Regions from separate parts of the Enterobacter nematophilus genome, predicted to be linked through region 3. Evidence: predicted binding sites of a transcription regulator. Region 3 holds the regulator's gene; each other region holds the start of a gene.
What was found. The regulator CRP, encoded in region 3, controls carbon source genes, mostly activating them, when cyclic AMP is high. The targets are predictions, from matches to a motif close to ATGTGANNNNNNTCACAT.

Region 1 (4,830 bases), on a different contig from region 3:
TTTTAGCCATGACGATAGCCGCCGCCCAGCGCTGAAGTCAGCTGCAGCGTGGCGTCGAGATACTGGCCTTTCAGCATCACGCCTTCAAGACGTTCTTCAAGCGCCGGTATTCTGGCTTCGCTGACCCGCGAACCTGCAATGATACCTGCGCTAAAACGCGCCTGCGCCAGCGCCACCACGCGCGCCGCGTCTTTTTCAACCTGCTGCTGGTGACGATTTTTTGCCGTCAGGGTTTCAACTTCACTTGCCGTACGCGCCACCTGATTGACCGCCTCCACCACCGCTTTGTTGTAGTTCGCGACCGAGAGATTATTCTGCGCCTGGGCGATATCCAGATTAGCGTTCAGCCTGCCGCTGTCGAAGATCGGCAGCGTCAGTCCGGCGGTCACGCCCATCTGCTGGGCTGAAGAGCGGAACAGATCGCTCAGGTGCAGGGCATCCTGCTGTAAGAACGCCATCAGGTTCACGTCAGGATAGAACGCCGCTCTGGCGGCCTCCACCTCGCTCATGGAGGCTTCGATATACCAGTGCGCTTCCTGCAGATCCGGTCGGCGAGCCAGCAGTTCATATCCCAGCGTTGCGGGTAACGAGGCTTCTGCTGCAGGCAACGGGTGGCGCGTAAGATGTGCTGTCGGGGTGCCGGTCAGCGCCTCCAGACGCGCTTCAATGGCCTTCATTTTGCCCTTTACGTCAGCCAGCTGTTCATCAGTCTTGCTGGCGTGGATATCGGTTTCGACGCCCTCTACCGAGGAGGTAATACCGTGCTGATACAGTTCGCGATCGGCGTCGATAATATTTTCCTGTTCCTGTTTAATCCGGGTAAGGACATCCCCTGCTTCGGCCTGGGTCTGCCACGCCCAGTAAAGGCGCGCAACGCTGGTTGAAAGCAGCTGGCGGGTCTGCTCCAGCTCCGCTTTTTGCGCATTCACCTTACCGATACGCGCTGCAATCCGGGCGCGATTTTTCCCCCACAGATCGAGATCCCAGCCTGCCGTCAGGCCAAAGGTGCCGTTGGTAAACCATGGGCCGGTGGTGCCCGCCGCCGGGTCGGTCAGGGCAAATGGCCCCATCAGCCCCTCTGCCGACATTTTTTGCCGTTCAACATCCGCAGAAAAATCCATTTGAGGGCCATCGGCAGCGATAGCGGCCTTCGCCTGCGCTTCGGCAAGCGTAATGCGCTGCCGGGCAATTTGCATATCGGGGGCATCCGCTATTGCCTTCGCGATCAGCGAATTTAACTGCGGGTCGTTATATTCTTTCCACCATTCATTTTTCGGCCAGTCCGCATGACGAAGTTGGGTATTAACGGAAGCGGCTGTCGTTTGCACTTTAATTGGCGACACCGTGGAATGTTCCGGTGCGCAGGCAGCCAGCATAAAAACAAGGGGAGCACTCAGAGATAAAATAAGAAAACGTTTCATTACGCCATGCACTCAGAAAAAATAAAGGCGCAACTTACGCTTGATGGCATTCCATTTTTTAGTAACGCGTGGCAATCCGCAAATTGTCATACACTTACATACTCGGCAAAATATTCACCGAGTGAATTATTTATATTTAAATATAAATACTAATTATTTTGACTGTATAACCCGCGCAATATCAGCCGACGTTTGCAGCGTGCGGATCTCCTGAAATAACCCCAGCGCTTCGCTGTACTCTTTGCGTAAATAGCTCAGCCACTGTTTAATTCGCGCGACATGATACAAACCGGTATCGCCCTGCTTTTCCAGACGGCTGTATTTTTGCAGCAGCGTGACAACGTCTGCCCACGGCATCCGCGGTTCGTTATATTTCACTACACGGCTGAGGTTCGGCACGTTCAGCGCGCCGCGGCCGATCATCACCGCATCGCAGCCGGTGGCTTTCAGGCACGCCTGCGCGCTCTCGTAATCCCAGATTTCACCGTTGGCGATCACCGGAATAGCGAGTCGTTTGCGGATCTCACCAATCGCCCGCCAGTTAATGCGCTCGGCTTTGTAGCCGTCTTCTTTAGTGCGGCCATGCACCACCAGCTCGGTGGCCCCGGCCTGCTGCACCGCATCGGCAATTTCAAACTGTCGGGCGTCGCTGTCCCACCCCAGACGCACCTTAACCGTCACCGGCAAATGCGAGGGCACGGCCTCACGCATGGCTTTCGCGCCGCGGTAAATCAGCTCAGGATCTTTCAGCAACGTCGCCCCGCCGCCGCTGCCGTTCACCAGCTTCGACGGACAGCCGCAGTTGAGATCCACCCCGTAAGAGCCCAGCTCAACCGCGCGGGCGGCGTTTTCCGCCAGCCATTCAGGGTACTGGCCGAGCAGCTGAATACGCACCAGCGTGCCGGAAGAGGTCCGGCTCTGGTTGTGCAGCTCGGGGCACAGACGGAAGAAGGATTTTACCGGCAACAGCATATCGACCACGCGCAAAAACTCCGTCACGCAGAGATCGTAATCGTTCACCTCGGTAAGCAGCTCGCGCACGAGAGAGTCGAGCACGCCTTCCATTGGGGCCAGTAAAACACGCATAACAGTACCTGTGAAAAAAGACGCGCTATAGTATCTGCTCTGTTTGTGTGTGGAAAGCCCGACGTTCCATTCCGGAATGTCTGGTATGCTCAAAATTCATGATGTGATCCGTGGCACATTTTCAGGTTTAATTGTATGATGAATGCGTTTCATCAAGGACTTTCACCATGAGCAAATCATTGAACATTATCTGGCAATATCTGCGCGCATTCGTCCTGATTTACGCCTGCCTGTATGCCGGCATTTTCATCGCGTCGCTGCTGCCTATCACCATTCCCGGCAGCATTATCGGTATGCTGATCCTCTTTGTTTTACTGGCGCTGCAAATTCTGCCTGCAAAGTGGGTCAACCCTGGCTGCTTCGTCCTTATCCGCTACATGGCGCTGCTGTTCGTGCCTATCGGCGTGGGAGTCATGCAGTATTTTGATTTGCTCAAGGCCCAGTTCGGCCCGATTGTCGTTTCCTGTGCGGTCAGCACGCTGGTGGTTTTCCTGGTGGTGAGCTGGAGTTCTCATCTGGTACATGGCGAACGTAAAGTGGTCGGGGAGAAAACAAAAAAATGATGGCTAATATCTGGTGGTCACTGCCGTTAACCCTGCTGGTATTCTTCGCCGCGCGCAAGCTTGCCGCACGGTTTAAAATGCCCTTGCTGAACCCGCTGCTGGTGGCGATGGTGGTGATTATTCCCTTCCTGCTGCTCACCGGCATTCCTTATGAGCGCTATTTTGCGGGCAGCAAAATTTTAAACGACCTGCTGCAGCCTGCCGTTGTCGCGCTTGCCTTTCCTTTATATGAGCAGCTGCACCAGATCCGCGCCCGCTGGAAGTCCATCATTACCATCTGTTTTGTGGGAAGCCTGGTGGCGATGATCACCGGCACGTCGGTGGCGCTGCTGATGGGGGCCTCCCCGCAAATTGCCGCCTCTATCCTGCCTAAATCAGTGACCACGCCTATCGCGATGGCAGTGGGCGGTAGTCTCGGCGGTATTCCGGCCATCAGCGCGATGTGCGTGATTTTCGTCGGTATTCTCGGCGCGGTGTTTGGCCACACCCTGCTGAACGGGATGCGTATTCACACCAAAGCGGCGCGCGGGCTGTCGATGGGCACCGCCTCGCACGCGCTGGGTACCGCCCGCTGTGCGGAGCTGGACTATCAGGAAGGGGCGTTTAGCTCGCTGGCGCTGGTGATCTGCGGGATTATCACCTCCCTGCTCGCCCCGTTCATTTTTCCGCTGATTCTGGCGGTGATGGGCTAAAATTTGCGATGCGTCGCGCAAATTTCATTTTGATTTCATAAGTTGCATACATAATGAGAAGTGGATCACATATAAAGCCCTGACGGCTCCGTAAACTACCGATCCATTAACCTTTATGAGGCAAACGCCATGCACCCACGTTTTCAAGCTGCCTTCGCTCAGCTTGCAGAGAATTTGCAGTCAGCCCTGGCTCCCGTTCTGGCAGATGCACATTTCCCCGCCCTGCTGACGGCGGAGCAGGTCACGGTGCTGAAACAGGCAACGGGGCTGGATGAAGACGCGCTGGCTTTCGCACTGCTGCCCCTGGCTGCCGCCTGCGCCCGGGCCGATCTTTCCCACTTCAACGTCGGCGCCATTGCCCGCGGCGTCAGCGGTACCTGGTACTTCGGCGGGAACATGGAGTTCCTCGGCGCAACCATGCAGCAGACCGTTCATGCCGAGCAGAGCGCCATCAGCCACGCCTGGCTGCGCGGTGAGAAAGCCCTGAGCGCCATCACAGTAAACTATACCCCCTGCGGCCACTGCCGTCAGTTTATGAACGAGCTGAACAGCGGGCTGCAGCTGCGCATCAACCTGCCGGGCCGCGCGCCGCACACGCTGGGGGATTACCTGCCGGACGCCTTCGGCCCGAAAGATCTTGAGATCAAAACGCTGCTGATGGACGAGCAGGATCACGGTTTCGCCCCGTCCGGCGATGACCTGAGCCAGGCGGCCATTCGCGCGGCGAACAAGAGCCATACGCCGTACAGTAAATCGCCGAGCGGCGTGGCGCTGCAGTGCCGCGATGGCCGAATCTTTACCGGCAGCTATGCGGAAAACGCCGCGTTTAACCCAACGCTGCCGCCGCTGCAGGGCGCGCTCAACCTGCTGAGCCTGAACGGCTACGATTATCCGGACATTCAGCGCGCCATTCTGGCAGAAAAAGCCGATGCGCCACTGATTCAGTGGGATGCCACCGCCGCGACGCTCAAGGCGTTAGGCTGCACGACGATCGACCGCGTCCTGCTGGCGTAAACCTTCTGGCGGACAGAAATGTCCGCCACGTTGCTGAAAAACCCCTCAGTTGAG
Region 2 (4,830 bases), on a different contig from region 3:
GCGCATTTCACCGCGCGCATCAGGCGGTGTATGCCGACATCCTCGCGGCTGAAAACGGCAGCGACTGGGGCTACTGTGAGGTTAACCTGATTGGCGGCGAGCAGCAGATTGCCGACCTGAAGGCGCAGGATAACCTCTACACCGTGGCGGAAATGTCTGCCGATGCCTGGACCTCCCGCGTGGTTGGCGTAGTCAAAAAGGCGCTGCACGCGCAGGTCGACGGGCTGGAGAGCGTGCTGGCGGCAATGTGTGAACCGCAGGTGGCGATTGTCTCGCTGACCATCACCGAAAAAGGCTACTGCCACTCTCCGGCGACAGGGCAACTGATGCTCGATCACCCGTTAATTGCCGCGGATCTGCAAAACCCGCATCAGCCGAAATCCGCGCCGGGCGTGGTGGTGGAAGCGCTGGCGCGTCGTAAATCGGCGGGGCTGCCCGCGTTCAGCGTGATGTCCTGCGACAACATGCCGGAGAACGGTCACGTGATGCGCAACGTAACCTGCGCTTACGCCCGGGCGGTAGACGGCGAGCTGGCGGACTGGATCGAGGCTAACGTCACCTTCCCGTCAACCATGGTCGATCGCATCGTGCCGGCGGTCACTTCCGATACGCTGGATAAAATCGCGCAGCTGACCGGCGTACGCGATCCGGCGGCGGTGGCCTGCGAGCCGTTCCGCCAGTGGGTTATCGAAGATAACTTTGTGGCCGGGCGTCCGGAATGGGAAAAAGCCGGCGCCGAGCTGGTTTCAGACGTGATCCCGTTTGAAGAGATGAAGCTGCGCATGCTCAACGGCAGCCACTCGTTCCTCGCGTACTTGGGCTATCTGGCTGGTTATCAGCACATCAATGAGTGTATGGAAGACGAGCACTACCGCGTCGCCGCGCACGCGCTGATGCTCAACGAGCAGGCACCGACTCTGAAAGTGAAGGGCGTGAATTTAGAACGCTACGCTGACCTGCTGATCGCCCGCTACAGCAACCCGGCCCTGCGCCACCGTACCTGGCAAATTGCGATGGACGGCAGCCAGAAGCTCCCGCAGCGCATGCTGGACTCCGTGCGCTGGCACCTGGTGCACCAGACGCCTTTCCCACTCCTGGCGCTGGGCGTGGCGGGGTGGATGCGCTACGTCGGCGGCGTGGACGAGCAGGGTAACGCCATCGACGTGAGCGACCCGCAACTGGCGGCGATTCAGGCGGCGGTGAAGGGAAGTGCCGAAGGTGAGAAGCGGGTTAACGCGCTGCTCGGCATTGAAGCCATTTTTGGAAAAGAGTTGCCGCGAGAAAAAGTCTTCACAGACGCCGTGATGAGCGCGTATCAGACGCTGCTGCAGAAGGGCGCGAAGGCTACGGTGGCGGAGTACGCGTCACGCCTGTAATACAACACATGCCGCCGTTCGCGGCGGCATGTCGGCGCACAATTTAGTGCATACCCAGACGAATCAGTTCAATTGGTTCGAACTTACCTTCGCATCCTTCCACTTCCACCGTTTTGCCACGGCGCACCTGCGCGGCATCCAGCCCGTCGCTGTGGATCGCCTTAATCACGCCGGTTTTACCGGTGCCGCTAATCATGACGCGGCTGCCGGTGGTGATTGCATTGCGGTTACGGTCGTATGTCATCATGGTATTTTCTCCTCTCTAAACTATCCGTTACGGCGCTATTTCAGGTTTTGCCGTTCACGGGGCACTATAAATACGCCTGTCTGCCAGTCATGTTTTTGTTTTTGATCAAACTCACACTTTTTTCTTTATTACGTGGGGCGCTGACGCTTCACGACAGCAATTTACAAAGCAGGCCATTATTTTCATTTATTGATAGTTTCAACGGGGAAGCGTTGAGGGTTGGTTTATATTCCCGATGTCATTCTGGGTGCAGGAAATAACCCTTCATCGGAATAAGGAGTCAGGCTTATGTATAAGAAGATTTTGATGCCTGTTGACGTGTTTGAAATGGATTTGAGCGACAAGGCGGTTCGCCACGCGGCTAACCTTGCGAAGGCCGAGGGCGCGTCGATTACCCTGGTCAATATTCTGCCTGCCAGCAGCCGGTCTCTCCTGCGCGGATTCAACGCCGATATTAAAAAGTTTGAAGAGTATATGAGCGCAGAATCCGGGAAGAAAATGAACGAGTTAAAACGACTGTTCGATATCTCCCCGGAAAATATTCACACCCTGGTTCGTTTTGGCAGCGTCCGCGATGAAATTATCAAGCTGAGCAAAGAAGGGGAATATGACGTGATTGTCATCGGGTCGAAAAATCCGGGCATCACCACCCATCTGCTGGGGTCAAATGCGGAATCTATTCTGCGCTACGCCACAATTCCGGTGTTGGTCGTTCGCTAATCACGACGCCGCCCTCGAAAGGGGCGGCAAATATTACTCTTCGCTAAACCACTCGCTATTTTCCTGACGAATAAGCTGCACGGATTCGCCGATCTCCTGCAGATGCAGCGTCATCGCTTTTTCCACGCCGTCCGGATCGCGTTTTTCCAGCGCGCTGAAAATATCGTGATGCTGTCGAAGCAGCATTTCCGGCGGGGAGACGTGATCGAGGCTCATGTAGCGCACCCGGTCAATGGTGGCCTTGATGTTCTCGATGGTATCCCAGGCTAACTGGCAGTCCGCAATTTGCGCCAGCTTCTGGTGAAACTCGTCATCAAGCTGGAAGAAATCGTTGAGCTGCTTACGGTCAATTGCAATGCGCTGCTGATGCAGGTTTTGCTCCAGCAGGTAACACTGGTTGTCGTTGATAAGCGCTGCGGCACGGCGCACCACCGCGCATTCAATCGCCTGACGCACAAAACAGCCGTTGCGCACCTGTGAGAGTGAAATTTTGTTCACGTAGCTGCCGCGCTGCGGGCGGATCTGAACCAGGCCGTTCTCCGCAAGCTTGATGAACGCTTCACGCACCGGCTGACGGGAGACGTCAAAACGCACGGAGACCTCTTTTTCAGAAAGCGGCGTTCCCGGCGGGATCAGGCATTGGACAATATCGCGTCGCAAAATGCGATAGATTTGCTGGTTTACGGGCTGGGTAGGATTGAGTTGCGATTCAGCGGCCATGAGTTGTCATTTCTCAGAGAGTTAGCCTGAACATACTACCATTCTTTTATAACCCGAAACAGACCCGGCCCGCGGGCCGGGAAGGGCTTATTTAGCCACGATGGACGCTAAGTCCGGCAAAGCTCTGGCTGACCGGCATCATCTCTACGGTATTGATGTTGACGTGTTTTGGCAGGGTCGCGACCCACCAGACCGCTTCGGTGACGTCTTCCGGCGTCAGCGCATTGGCGTTTTCGTAGGTTTTATCCGCTTTCGCGTCATCGCCCTTGAAGCGCACGTTGGAGAATTCGGTGCCGCCAACCAGCCCCGGCTCGATATCGGTGACGCGAATGGCGGTGCCGTGCAGATCGGTACGCAGGTTCAGACTGAACTGGCGAACGAAGGCTTTGGTCGCGCCGTAGACGTTACCGCCCGCGTAAGGCCAGCTCCCGGCGGTAGAACCGATATTGATAATGTGGCCGCGGTTGCGCTCCACCATGCCCGGCAGCACCGCGCGGGTCATGTACACCAGCCCTTTGTTGTTGGTATCGATCATATTTTCCCAGTCCTCAACGCTGGCCTTGTGGGCAGGCTCCATGCCCAGCGCCAGACCGGCGTTGTTGACCAGCACGTCGATGGCGCGCCACTCTCCCGGCAGGTTAGCAATCATCTCTTCAATGGCCGCGCGGTTACGCACGTCCAGCTGTGCGGTCAGGATGCTGTCTCCTAATTCGTCCTTCAGCTCCTGCAGGCGCTCCTGACGACGGCCGGTTGCAATCACCTTATGCCCGTTGGCGACGAAGCGACGCGTGATGCTTTCACCAAAACCCGCCGTTGCCCCGGTAACTAAAATAATCATCTCACTGTTCCTCAACGCTTTTTGTGTTGTACTAACATAGCACGCCCGCAGAGGGTGCGTTAAGGCAACATTTGTATGACGGCGTTGCAGGCGATGGCGGCCTGGCCTACTCTGGGAAGATATCCGTTCTGAGGAGTGAAAGATGACGGCCAACAACCCCTTTTTTGACATCAGCCTGCTGCCTTACCAGGCCCCCCATTTTGATACCATCAAAGACGAGCACTATCGTCCGGCCTTCGATGAAGCGCTTCGCCAGAAGCGGGCGGACATAGACGCGATAGTTTCTCAAACCGCTGCGCCTGACTTCACTAACACCGTGCTGGCGCTGGAGAAAAGCGGCGTCATGCTCGCGCGCGTCAGCAGCGTTTTCTTCGCCATGACCTCCGCGCACACCAATGCCTACCTGCAGGAGCTGGAGGAGCAGTTCTCCACCGAACTTGCCGCGCTGGCGAACGACATCTGGCTGAACGACACCCTTTTCGCCCGCGTCGAGAGCGTGTGGCAGGACCGCGCCGCTCTGGATGCCGAATCCCGTCGGCTGGTCGAGGAGACGTACCAGCGCTTTATTCTGGCCGGCGCGCGCCTGAATGAAGCGGAAAAAGCCGAGCTGAAGGCGCTGAATACCGAGGCCGCGTCCCTGACCAGCCAGTTTAACCAGCGCCTGCTGGCCGCCAACAACGCGGGCGGTCTGGTGGTGGATTACGCGCACCAGCTTGAAGGCCTCAGCGCAGAAGAGATCGCTGCCGCGGCGCAGGCCGCTGCGGAAAAAGGGTTGAACGATCGCTGGCTGATCCCGCTCCTGAACACGACACAGCAGCCTGCGCTAGCCGCGCTGCGCAACCGGCAGACGCGCGAAAATCTGTTCAACGCCGGCTGGACGCGCACCCAGAAAGGGGATGAAAACGACACCCGCACGCTGATCCTGCGCC
Region 3 (4,830 bases):
GACGGTGATTTTCTGGATCTCGCCTGGAGCGAAGATCCCGAACAGGCGCGCCATAAACCCCGCCTGGTGGTGTTTCACGGTCTGGAAGGCAGTCTGCACAGCCCCTATGCACATGGGTTAATCCAGGCGGCAAAAGCGCGCGGCTGGCTCGGCGTGGTGATGCACTTTCGAGGATGCAGCGGTGAGCCGAATCGCCAGAAACGCATCTATCACTCGGGTGAAACCGAAGATGGCACCTGGTTCTTGCACTGGCTGCGGGATAATTTCGGCACCGTGCCGACGGCGGCGGTGGGCTATTCGCTCGGCGGAAATATGCTGGCCTGCCTGCTGGCCAAAGAGGGCGACAGCGTACCGCTGAATGCCGCCGTCATTGTCTCCGCACCGTTTATGCTGGAGCAGTGCAGCTACCACATGGAAAAAGGCTTTTCTCGCGTCTATCAGCGCTATCTGCTCAACCTGCTGAAAGCCAACGCGGCGCGCAAGCTGAAGGCCTATCCGGATACCCTGCCGGTAAGCCTGCGCCAGCTGAAAAAGGTGCGCCGCATCCGCGAGTTTGACGATCTGATCACCGCCAAAATTCACGGCTTCGCCGATGCTATCGACTATTACCGACAGTGCAGCGCTATGCCGCTGCTCAGCAAAATCACGCAGCCGACGCTGATTATTCACGCTAAAGATGACCCGTTCATGGATCATCATTCTATTCCCGCACAGGAATTCCTGCCTGACAACGTTCACTACCAGCTGACCGAACATGGCGGCCACGTGGGTTTCATCGGCGGCACGCTGCGCAGGCCGAAAATGTGGCTGGAAGCGCGAATTCCTGACTGGCTTACTCCTTATCTGGACGGTGCAAAATGATCATTCCCTGGCAGGATCTGGCTCCCGAAACGCTCGATAATCTGATTGAAAGCTTTGTATTACGCGAAGGCACCGATTATGGTGAACATGAGCGTTCGCTTGAGCAAAAGGTCAACGATGTAAAACGCCAGCTGAAAAGCGGCGACGTGGTGCTGGTGTGGTCAGAACTGCATGAGACGGTCAATATCATGCCCCGCAACGCGTTTCACGGCTGATCTTCCAACCTTTTCAGTCAGGGAGTTGCTATGTCTGCCAGACATCCCATTATTGCCGTTACGGGCTCGAGTGGTGCGGGAACCACCACCACCAGCCTCGCTTTTCGCAAGATTTTCGCCCAGCTGAATCTCCGTTCGGCGGAGGTCGAAGGCGACAGCTTTCACCGCTATACGCGGCCTGAGATGGACATGGCGATCCGCAAGGCGCGCGATCTGGGTAAACACATCAGCTACTTCGGCCCGGAAGCCAATGATTTCGGCCTTCTGGAGCAAACCTTCCGCGAATACGGGCAGAGCGGTACCGGGCAGTCCCGCAAATATCTGCACACCTACGATGAAGCCGTACCGTGGAACCAGGTGCCGGGCACCTTTACCCCCTGGCAACCGCTGCCGGAACCCACCGACGTGCTGTTTTATGAAGGACTGCACGGCGGCGTGGTCACGCCTCAGCACGACGTGGCGCGCCATGTGGATCTGCTGGTCGGTGTGGTGCCGATCGTTAACCTGGAGTGGATCCAGAAGCTGACGCGTGACATGAGCGAGCGCGGCCATTCGCGCGAGGCGGTGATGGACTCGGTAGTGCGCTCCATGGAAGACTACATCAATTACCTCACGCCGCAGTTCTCCCGAACCCACATTAACTTCCAGCGCGTGCCGACGGTGGACACCTCCAATCCGTTCGCGGCGAAAAGCATCCCGTCGCTGGATGAGAGCTTTGTGGTGATCCACTTCCGCAATCTTGACGGCATTGATTACCCCTGGCTGCTGGCGATGCTGCAGGGCTCATTTATTTCGCACATGAATACGTTAGTGGTGCCGGGCGGAAAAATGGGGCTGGCGATGGAGCTCATCATGACGCCGCTGGTTCAGCGACTGATGGAAGGGAAGCAGATTCCGTAAACATGTTCCCTCTCCCCGTGGGAGAGGGTTAGGATGAGGGCATCAACACGCACGATGCCCCATGAATCACGCCTCGATCACTTCATACGAATGGGTGATTTTTACCGCTTTCTCCAGCATTAACGCCACAGAGCAGTATTTCTCGGCAGAGAGATCCACCGCGCGTGAAACCGCCGCGTCTTTCAGCGCTTTCCCGGTAACAACAAAGTGCAGATTAATGTGGGTGAACAGGCGCGGCGCCTCTTCGCGACGTTCTGAGGTGAGTTTAACCTCGCAATCCGTCACGTCATGACGACCTTTTTGCAGAATCGACACCACGTCGATCGCGCTGCATCCACCTGCCGCCATCAGCACCATTTCCATTGGGCTCGGCGCTTTATCGCCGGAGTTACCATCCATCAAAATCTGGTGTCCTGACGCGGACTCGCCCAGGAACGTTAAACCTTCAACCCACTTCACGCGCGCTTGCATATTCATTAACTCCAACGTTGCATTTTTGGTGACAGATTACGCGTGCGTTACATTTCTCGCAATGGAAGGCGACCTGCATCATGCTGAAGCGAGACACCAGGAGACACGCGGCGAAAGCTATGCTAAAACACTCAGGATGCTACAGTAATACATTGACGTTACACATGTATGCAGAGGACATCAAACTTTACTGGCTGCGAAACGTTACGACAGCCGACTTCCCAGGGTATGGGTAAGAATTCGATTGCAACCCCAGAGTCCGGATGCATCTGATGACTCTGGTGACAGCTTATAACAGAGGATAACAGCGCATGGTGCTTGGCAAACCGCAAACAGACCCGACTCTCGAATGGTTCTTGTCTCATTGCCACATTCATAAGTACCCATCGAAGAGCACGCTGATTCACCAGGGTGAAAAAGCGGAAACGTTGTATTACATCGTCAAAGGCTCGGTGGCAGTGCTGATCAAAGATGAGGAAGGCAAAGAGATGATCCTTTCTTATCTGAACCAGGGCGATTTTATCGGTGAACTGGGCCTGTTTGAAGAAGGCCAGGAACGTAGCGCCTGGGTTCGTGCAAAGACAGCATGTGAAGTGGCTGAAATTTCTTATAAGAAATTCCGTCAACTGATTCAGGTAAACCCTGACATCCTGATGCGTCTTTCTTCCCAGATGGCGCGCCGTCTGCAGGTGACGTCAGAGAAAGTGGGTAACCTCGCCTTCCTGGACGTGACCGGCCGCATCGCGCAGACCCTGCTGAACCTGGCGAAACAGCCAGACGCGATGACCCACCCGGACGGCATGCAAATTAAAATTACCCGTCAGGAAATTGGTCAGATCGTCGGTTGCTCCCGCGAAACCGTGGGCCGTATCCTGAAAATGCTGGAAGATCAAAACCTGATCTCCGCCCACGGTAAAACCATCGTGGTTTACGGAACCCGTTAATCCTGCTCAAACGGCGTGCCATCGCGAGGTGTCACGCCGTTTTTGTCTCTTTTCCCCATGTGGCGCAGGCTGATATATCACCCGGAAGTTAACTACGCACTGCGACAAACGCTGGTGTTGTGTCTTCCCGTGGCCGTGGGCCTGATCCTGGGACATCTTCAGCAGGGCTTGCTGTTTTCCCTCGTGCCCGCCTGCTGCAACATTGCCGGTCTGGATACGCCCCATAAACGCTTTTTCAAACGCCTGATAATTGGCGGTTCGCTGTTTGCAGGCTGTAGCCTCGCGGTGCAGCTTCTGCTGGCTCGCGATATTCCCCTGCCGCTGATCCTGACCGTGCTGGCGATGACCCTCGGCGTCACCGCCGAAATCAGTTCGCTCCATGCCCGTCTGCTTCCCGCGTCACTCATTGCGGCCATCTTCACCCTGAGCCTCGCCGGGAATATGCCCGTGTGGGAGCCGCTGCTGATCTACGCCCTCGGCACGCTGTGGTACGGGCTGTTTAACTGGTTCTGGTTCTGGCTGTGGCGGGAGCAGCCGCTGCGCGAATCGCTGAGCCTGCTCTACGTGCAGCTTGCGGATTACTGCGAAGCCAAATACACCCTGCTCACCCAGCATACCGATCCGGAAAAATCCTTACCGCCGCTGCTGACGCGCCAGCAAAAGGTGGTGGATCTGATAAGCCAGTGCTATCAGCAGCTGCATATGCTCGCCGCCAACAAGAACCACGAATATAAACGGCTGCTGCGCACCTTCCAGGTGGGGCTGGACCTTCAGGAGCATATCTCCGTTAGCCTTCACCACCCGCAGGAGGTGCAAAAGCTGGTTGAGCGCAGCCATGCCGAAGCGGTGATCCGCTGGAACGCGCAGACCGTCTCCGCGCGCCTGCGGGTGCTGGCCGATGATATTCTCTACCACCGTTACCCCACGCGCTTTAACATGGACAAACAGCTCGGCGCGCTGGAGAAAATTGCCCGCCAGCACCCGGATAACCCGGTCGGCCAGTTCGCTGCCTGGCACTTCAGCCGCATCGCCCGCGTGCTGCGCACCCAGCGACCGCTTTATCCCCGTGACCTGATGGCGGATAAACAAAAACGTCTGCCGCTGCTGCCGGCGCTGAGAAGCTACCTGTCTCTGAAATCTTCCGCCCTGCGCAACGCCGCAAGAATTAGCGTCATGCTCAGTATCGCCAGCCTGATGGGCATAGCGCTCCACCTGCCGAAACCGTACTGGATCTTAATGACCGTGCTGTTTGTTACCCAGAACGGCTATGGCGCCACGCGAGTGCGCATTCTGCACCGGGCAGGCGGCACGATGGCGGGGCTGATCATTGCGGGCGTGACGCTGCACTTTCACGTGCCAGAGGGCTATACCCTGGCAGGCATGCTGGCGATCACCCTGGTAAGCTATCTCATCATTCGCAAAAACTACGGCTGGGCGAT
Region 4 (4,830 bases), on a different contig from region 3:
CCACTCCCGCGGCAGCCAGAGGCATTGCCAGCATTCCTGCGCCAATCGTCGTTCCGGCGACGATAAAAATACTTCCCAGGGTTCTGTTTTTCACGCTTTCCTCTACAACGACGCTTAACCGCAACAAAATCTGCGGCGCAGAGTAAGGCAAAAGCGGTAATTCGTCAAACCACCGTTACAAGGGGTGTAATGAAAGATTTACGTATTGCACTGCCGCCAATCCTGAGTGGGGCGACGGCCTGGCGTGACGTAAACAAGGCGTACGGGGAATAAAATGCGTGTTTTGAGGCGTGGGGAAGGTAAATAAACGCGGTGCCGGAAACCGGCACCGCGCTGATATTAATTCTGCGTATCGAGAGTCGAGAGTTCTTTATCAATAAAGTAAAGACCTTCGCCGGATTTACCTACCAGCGACAATTTATCCAGCACGGATTTAAACAGCTTCTCTTCTTCGTGTTGTTCAGCGACGTACCACTGCAGGAAATTAAAGGTTGGATAATCCTGGCCAATCATTGCTGCATGAACCAGTTCGTTAATTTTTTGGGTGATCAGCTGCTCGTGCTCGTAGGTGGCGCGGAACAGTTCGTCGAGAGAATTATATTCAGCAAAAGGCGATGCCACGTTCTCGATGCGCGGCAGGCTGCCCGTATCGGTCAGATAATCGAACAGACGCTGCATGTGGGTCATCTCTTCCTGAGCGTGACGACGCAGAAACGCGGCCGCACCTTCAAAGCTGTTATAGCTGCACCAGGCGCTCATCTGCTGGTAGAGAAGGGATGAATAGAGCTCAAGGTTCATTTGTGCATTGAGCTTGTCGATCATTTCAGTTTTCAGCATGGTGGCGCTCCGGATTATTATTACGGGTTCATAATGAGCGACACTATAATTTGTTATATAATTATTTGCAAAACGTAAAATTAAATATTTATTCATTCAAAATACGAATGGGAATAAAACGCATTGGCGATATTTATTTTTATTAATGCGAATTATTTTTGTTCTTAGTTAAATAAAGCGCCAGCAAACGCTGGCAGCTTTGATTAATACCAGGGATTATTTGCCTTAGGGTTAACGGCATACCCCATGCACTTATACTGGATAGTAACGCTCTCGTTCAGGCACAACGAGCCGCTTGTCAGGGTGCAGGTTTTGACCGGCTGCCCGTAGGCAGAGGCGGTAGCATATCCCATGTTCTGACAGGCTTTGACCGCAGTACCGTTATTGACATATTCATCGGACCAGGCGTTTTGCAGCACCGCCTGGCCGTAGTCGAGGCGGACAATGCCGTTCGGCGCGTCGAGGCTGCTGATTTCCGCCTGGCGGTTAACGCTGCACCCCGCGAGCAGCAGGGCAGTACCGGCTACGATGATTCTTTTCATGGTTCGCTCTGAGTGAAGGGAGATACGTTATCGTACCCGCAGATGCCCGCTGCAATGCCAGGAATAGCCGGACGATCTGCCCTCACTCTTTGCAACGGGCGGCGTGGATCCTTTCCTCACAAATTTGTGAGCGCGAATTTGATTTTTTAAAACCATATTTCATTTACTTTGAAAGTCTGTTCATTTGATGCCAGGATGAACAGGAACAGGTATCCAGGCGGGAGTGCCCGCAGCGCATTCGGGAGAGATAAATGAAAATTGCACTGATGATGGAAAACAGCCAGGCGGCCAAAAATCCAGTGATCCTAAAAGAGCTGAAAACGGTAGCCGATGAAAAAGGGTTCCCGGTTTACAACGTGGGGATGAGCGACGAAAACGATCATCACCTGACCTACATCCACCTGGGCATTATGGCGAGCATTTTGCTGAATGCGAAAGCGGTGGATTTCGTGGTCACCGGTTGCGGCACCGGGCAGGGGGCGCTGATGTCGTTAAATATCCACCCTGGCGTGATTTGCGGCTACTGCATCGATCCCGCAGACGCTTTCCTCTTCGCGCAAATCAACAACGGCAATGCGCTTTCGCTGCCTTTTGCTAAAGGGTTTGGCTGGGGAGCGGAGCTGAACGTTCGCTTTATCTTTGAAAAGGCGTTTACCGGCCGAAAAGGAGAGGGTTATCCGCCAGAGCGTAAAGAGCCGCAGGTGCGTAACGCCGGTATACTGAACCAGGTGAAAGCGGCCGTGGTGAAAGATAACTATCTGGACTCGCTGCGCGCCATCGATCCTGAGCTGGTGAAGACCGCCGTTTCCGGCCAGCGTTTCCAGCAGTGCTTCTTTGAAAATTGCCAGGATAAAGCTATCGAAGATTTTGTTCGCGGTATCGTGGGCTAAAGCTGATTTCGAAAGTTAAGTTGTGATGTGCGTCACAAAAATATTGATTTTTGTGACGATGGTCATATTATAGGCACATTGACTATAAAGTTGTATAACAAGTTAATGGAGCATCACAATGAAACTGCGCAAAATCCTGAAAAGCATGTGGGCCAATTACTGCCGCACCTTCAAAGACGTGCCGCCTGGCGCCATGTTCTGATAAAAAAACCTGCTTCGGCAGGTTTTTTTGTCTCTGCACGCGAGGAAGGGAAGATGTCAGGGGCCGCGTTTTGATACTATGGCGGCCTTTGAATAAGGAGAAAACCCATGTCACAAAACCTGAGCGCCGATCAGGAGCTGGTATCTGACGTTGTCGCCTGCCAGCTGGTTATCAAGCAAATTCTTGATGTTCTGGACGTTATTGCACCGGTTGAAGTGCGCGAGAAGATGTCCACCCAGCTGAAAAACATCGATTTTGCCAGCCATCCTGCCGCTGCCGATCCGGTTACGCTTCGCGCGATCCAGAAAGCCATCGCGCTGATTGAGCTGCGCTTCACCCCACAGGGCGAGTCTCATTAAAATTGCAAACGGGCGACCGCGCGTGTCGCCCGTTGACGCGGTTAAAAGAAGGTCTGCACCAGCAGGTAGCTCGCCGCGCAGGCGCAGCTTACGCCAATTAGCCCCGGCAGAATAAAGCTGTGGTTAATGATGAATTTGCCGATGCGGGTCGTTCCCGAGCGGTCAAAGCCGATGCAGGCTAAATCGCTCGGGTAGGTCGGCAGGACAAAATAGCCGTAGGACGCCGGGAAGAAGGCGATCAGCATTTTTGGATCGATACCCAGCATCAATCCCATCGGCGCCACGGCCGTCAGGGCCGCCGCCTGGCTGTTTACCAGCTTCGACACCAGGAAAAGCACGATGGCATACGTCCACGGATGGCTTTTAACCACGCCTTCCAGCGCCAGCTTTAACTCATCGAGATGCGCCTGGAAAAAGGTATCGCTCATCCACGCCACCCCGAACACCGAGAAGATCGCCACCATCCCGGCCTTGAATACCGCACCGTTTGAGATGGCGGAGGCATTGACCTTGCAGGCCATCAGCATCACGGCACCGGCAATAAGCATCATCATCTGAATGACGAGGTTCATCGACAGCGCCGTCATTTTGCCTTTCAGCTCGAAGGCGGGGCGCAGTTCGGGAAAGGCCCCGAGCAGGACTACCACCGCAATACCGGCAAAGAAAATCCATGTCGACCAGTAGGCCTCCTTAGGAAAACGCTGGTTCATTAACGTCTCCGTGCCGCCATAGATAAACTCGCGCTGTTTAGGATCTTTCAGTTTCTCCTGAAACTCCGCGTCGTCAGCTAAATCTTTCCCGCGGCGTAAACTCCACAGGGCCGCAATCGCGACGCCGAAAAGCGAAGCGGGAACCGACACGGCGAGGATTTCCAGAATCCCCCACGCGTGCCCAATCCCATGCTGTGCGGCCAGGATGGATACCAGCGACACAACGGCGACGGAAACCGGAGATGCGGTGATCGCCATCTGGGATGCCACCGATGCCACCGCCATTGGGCGTTCCGGGCGGATCCCTTTTTTCAGGGCGATATCCGCAATGATGGGGAACATGGTGTAGACCACGTGCCCGGTGCCGCACAGAAAGGTCAGCGTCCAGGTCGTAAAAGGGGCGAGAAGCGTGATGTGCTGCGGGTGTTTGCGCAGCAGGCGTTCAGCAAACTGCATCATGACGTTAAGGCCACCCGCGGTCTGCAGGGTGGCGGCACAGCCAATCACCGCGAGAATGGTCAACATAACGTCAACCGGAGGCTTGCCGGGCTGGAGCCCAAAGACAAAACACAAAATAAAAAGGCCAATCCCGCTGATTAACCCAAGCCCCATGCCGCCGAAACGTGTTCCCGTCAGCAGGCAGAGGAGAATGACAACAAACTCAATGGTGATCATGCTTTTCCCTCGTCAATGATTATGTAATTAAATAAATCATTACATGTTGTAGGGTTAATCATTGAGAGCGAGATCTGATTTGTTAAATTTCAGCAAAAGCAGTGGGTTGAAGAGGTAGAAAGGAACCTGCCCCCCTGAACCAGGGCAAGGGCAGGTTAAAACGCTTAGTGGTGCTGCACCGTCACAAGATCGAGCAGGTGGCGGTCGGCTTGCTCCGGGCATAAACCTGCCTGTCGCGCATTGTGGATTTCATCCGCCAGCGTTTTCAGCAGCACGCCGTCCTGCTGCTGTTCTTTATCCATATCGCGTAAAAATTTAAGGGTGATGACGTCATGCTGTGCTCGGGCTTCATCGGCCAGCTTGTTGAGCGTCGTGCAGCGCTGCTCATGCTCTTCCAGCGTTTTCTGAAACAGTTCTTCCAGAGAAGAGTAATTTTCGTTGATCCCATCAAGGGCTTTAACAACCGGGTTAGCCCCCGCGGCCTTCAGGAAGTTAAAGACGCGCATCATATGGGTGACGTTGCTTTGTGCCTGTGAACGAAAGAACGTGGCAGAGCCCGTGAGGCTTTTTCGGAACACCATGCACTTAAGTGAAGGTGCAGGTTCGAGGCGTAGA

Region 1: the regulator CRP is predicted to act here: its motif matches at 2,609-2,626, upstream of OSH03_RS07615 (CidA/LrgA family protein).
Region 2: the regulator CRP is predicted to act here: its motif matches at 1,723-1,740, upstream of ydfZ (putative selenium delivery protein YdfZ).
Region 4: the regulator CRP is predicted to act here: its motif matches at 2,290-2,307, upstream of azuC (stress response protein AzuC).

Annotation. Positions count from the first base shown of each region.
Region 1 covers NZ_JAPKNE010000002.1:188,863-193,692, reverse strand. Annotated here, with positions in the region: gene mdtQ (multidrug resistance outer membrane protein MdtQ) at 3-1,421, opposite strand; gene dusC (tRNA dihydrouridine(16) synthase DusC) at 1,575-2,507, opposite strand; gene OSH03_RS07615 (CidA/LrgA family protein) at 2,675-3,070, shown strand; gene OSH03_RS07610 (CidB/LrgB family autolysis modulator) at 3,067-3,762, shown strand; gene cdd (cytidine deaminase) at 3,892-4,776, shown strand.
Region 2 covers NZ_JAPKNE010000001.1:429,001-433,830, reverse strand. Annotated here, with positions in the region: gene OSH03_RS01995 (mannitol dehydrogenase family protein) at 1-1,376, shown strand, start outside; gene ydfZ (putative selenium delivery protein YdfZ) at 1,420-1,623, opposite strand; gene OSH03_RS01985 (universal stress protein) at 1,912-2,343, shown strand; gene OSH03_RS01980 (GntR family transcriptional regulator) at 2,377-3,063, opposite strand; gene ydfG (bifunctional NADP-dependent 3-hydroxy acid dehydrogenase/3-hydroxypropionate dehydrogenase YdfG) at 3,155-3,901, opposite strand; gene dcp (peptidyl-dipeptidase Dcp) at 4,044-4,830, shown strand, end outside.
Region 3 covers NZ_JAPKNE010000008.1:20,566-25,395, forward strand. Annotated here, with positions in the region: gene OSH03_RS17975 (hydrolase) at 1-861, shown strand, start outside; gene OSH03_RS17980 (YheU family protein) at 858-1,076, shown strand; gene OSH03_RS17985 (phosphoribulokinase) at 1,107-1,976, shown strand; gene OSH03_RS17990 (OsmC family protein) at 2,043-2,447, opposite strand; gene crp (cAMP-activated global transcriptional regulator CRP) at 2,759-3,391, shown strand; gene OSH03_RS18000 (YccS/YhfK family putative transporter) at 3,449-4,830, shown strand, end outside.
Region 4 covers NZ_JAPKNE010000002.1:455,739-460,568, forward strand. Annotated here, with positions in the region: gene tyrP (tyrosine transporter TyrP) at 1-94, opposite strand, end outside; gene ftnA (non-heme ferritin) at 340-837, opposite strand; gene yecR (YecR family lipoprotein) at 1,041-1,379, opposite strand; gene OSH03_RS08835 (RpiB/LacA/LacB family sugar-phosphate isomerase) at 1,631-2,269, shown strand; gene azuC (stress response protein AzuC) at 2,388-2,471, shown strand; gene OSH03_RS08845 (DUF2766 family protein) at 2,579-2,830, shown strand; gene OSH03_RS08850 (anaerobic C4-dicarboxylate transporter) at 2,872-4,215, opposite strand; partial or broken gene OSH03_RS08855 (non-heme ferritin-like protein) at 4,380-4,830, opposite strand, start outside.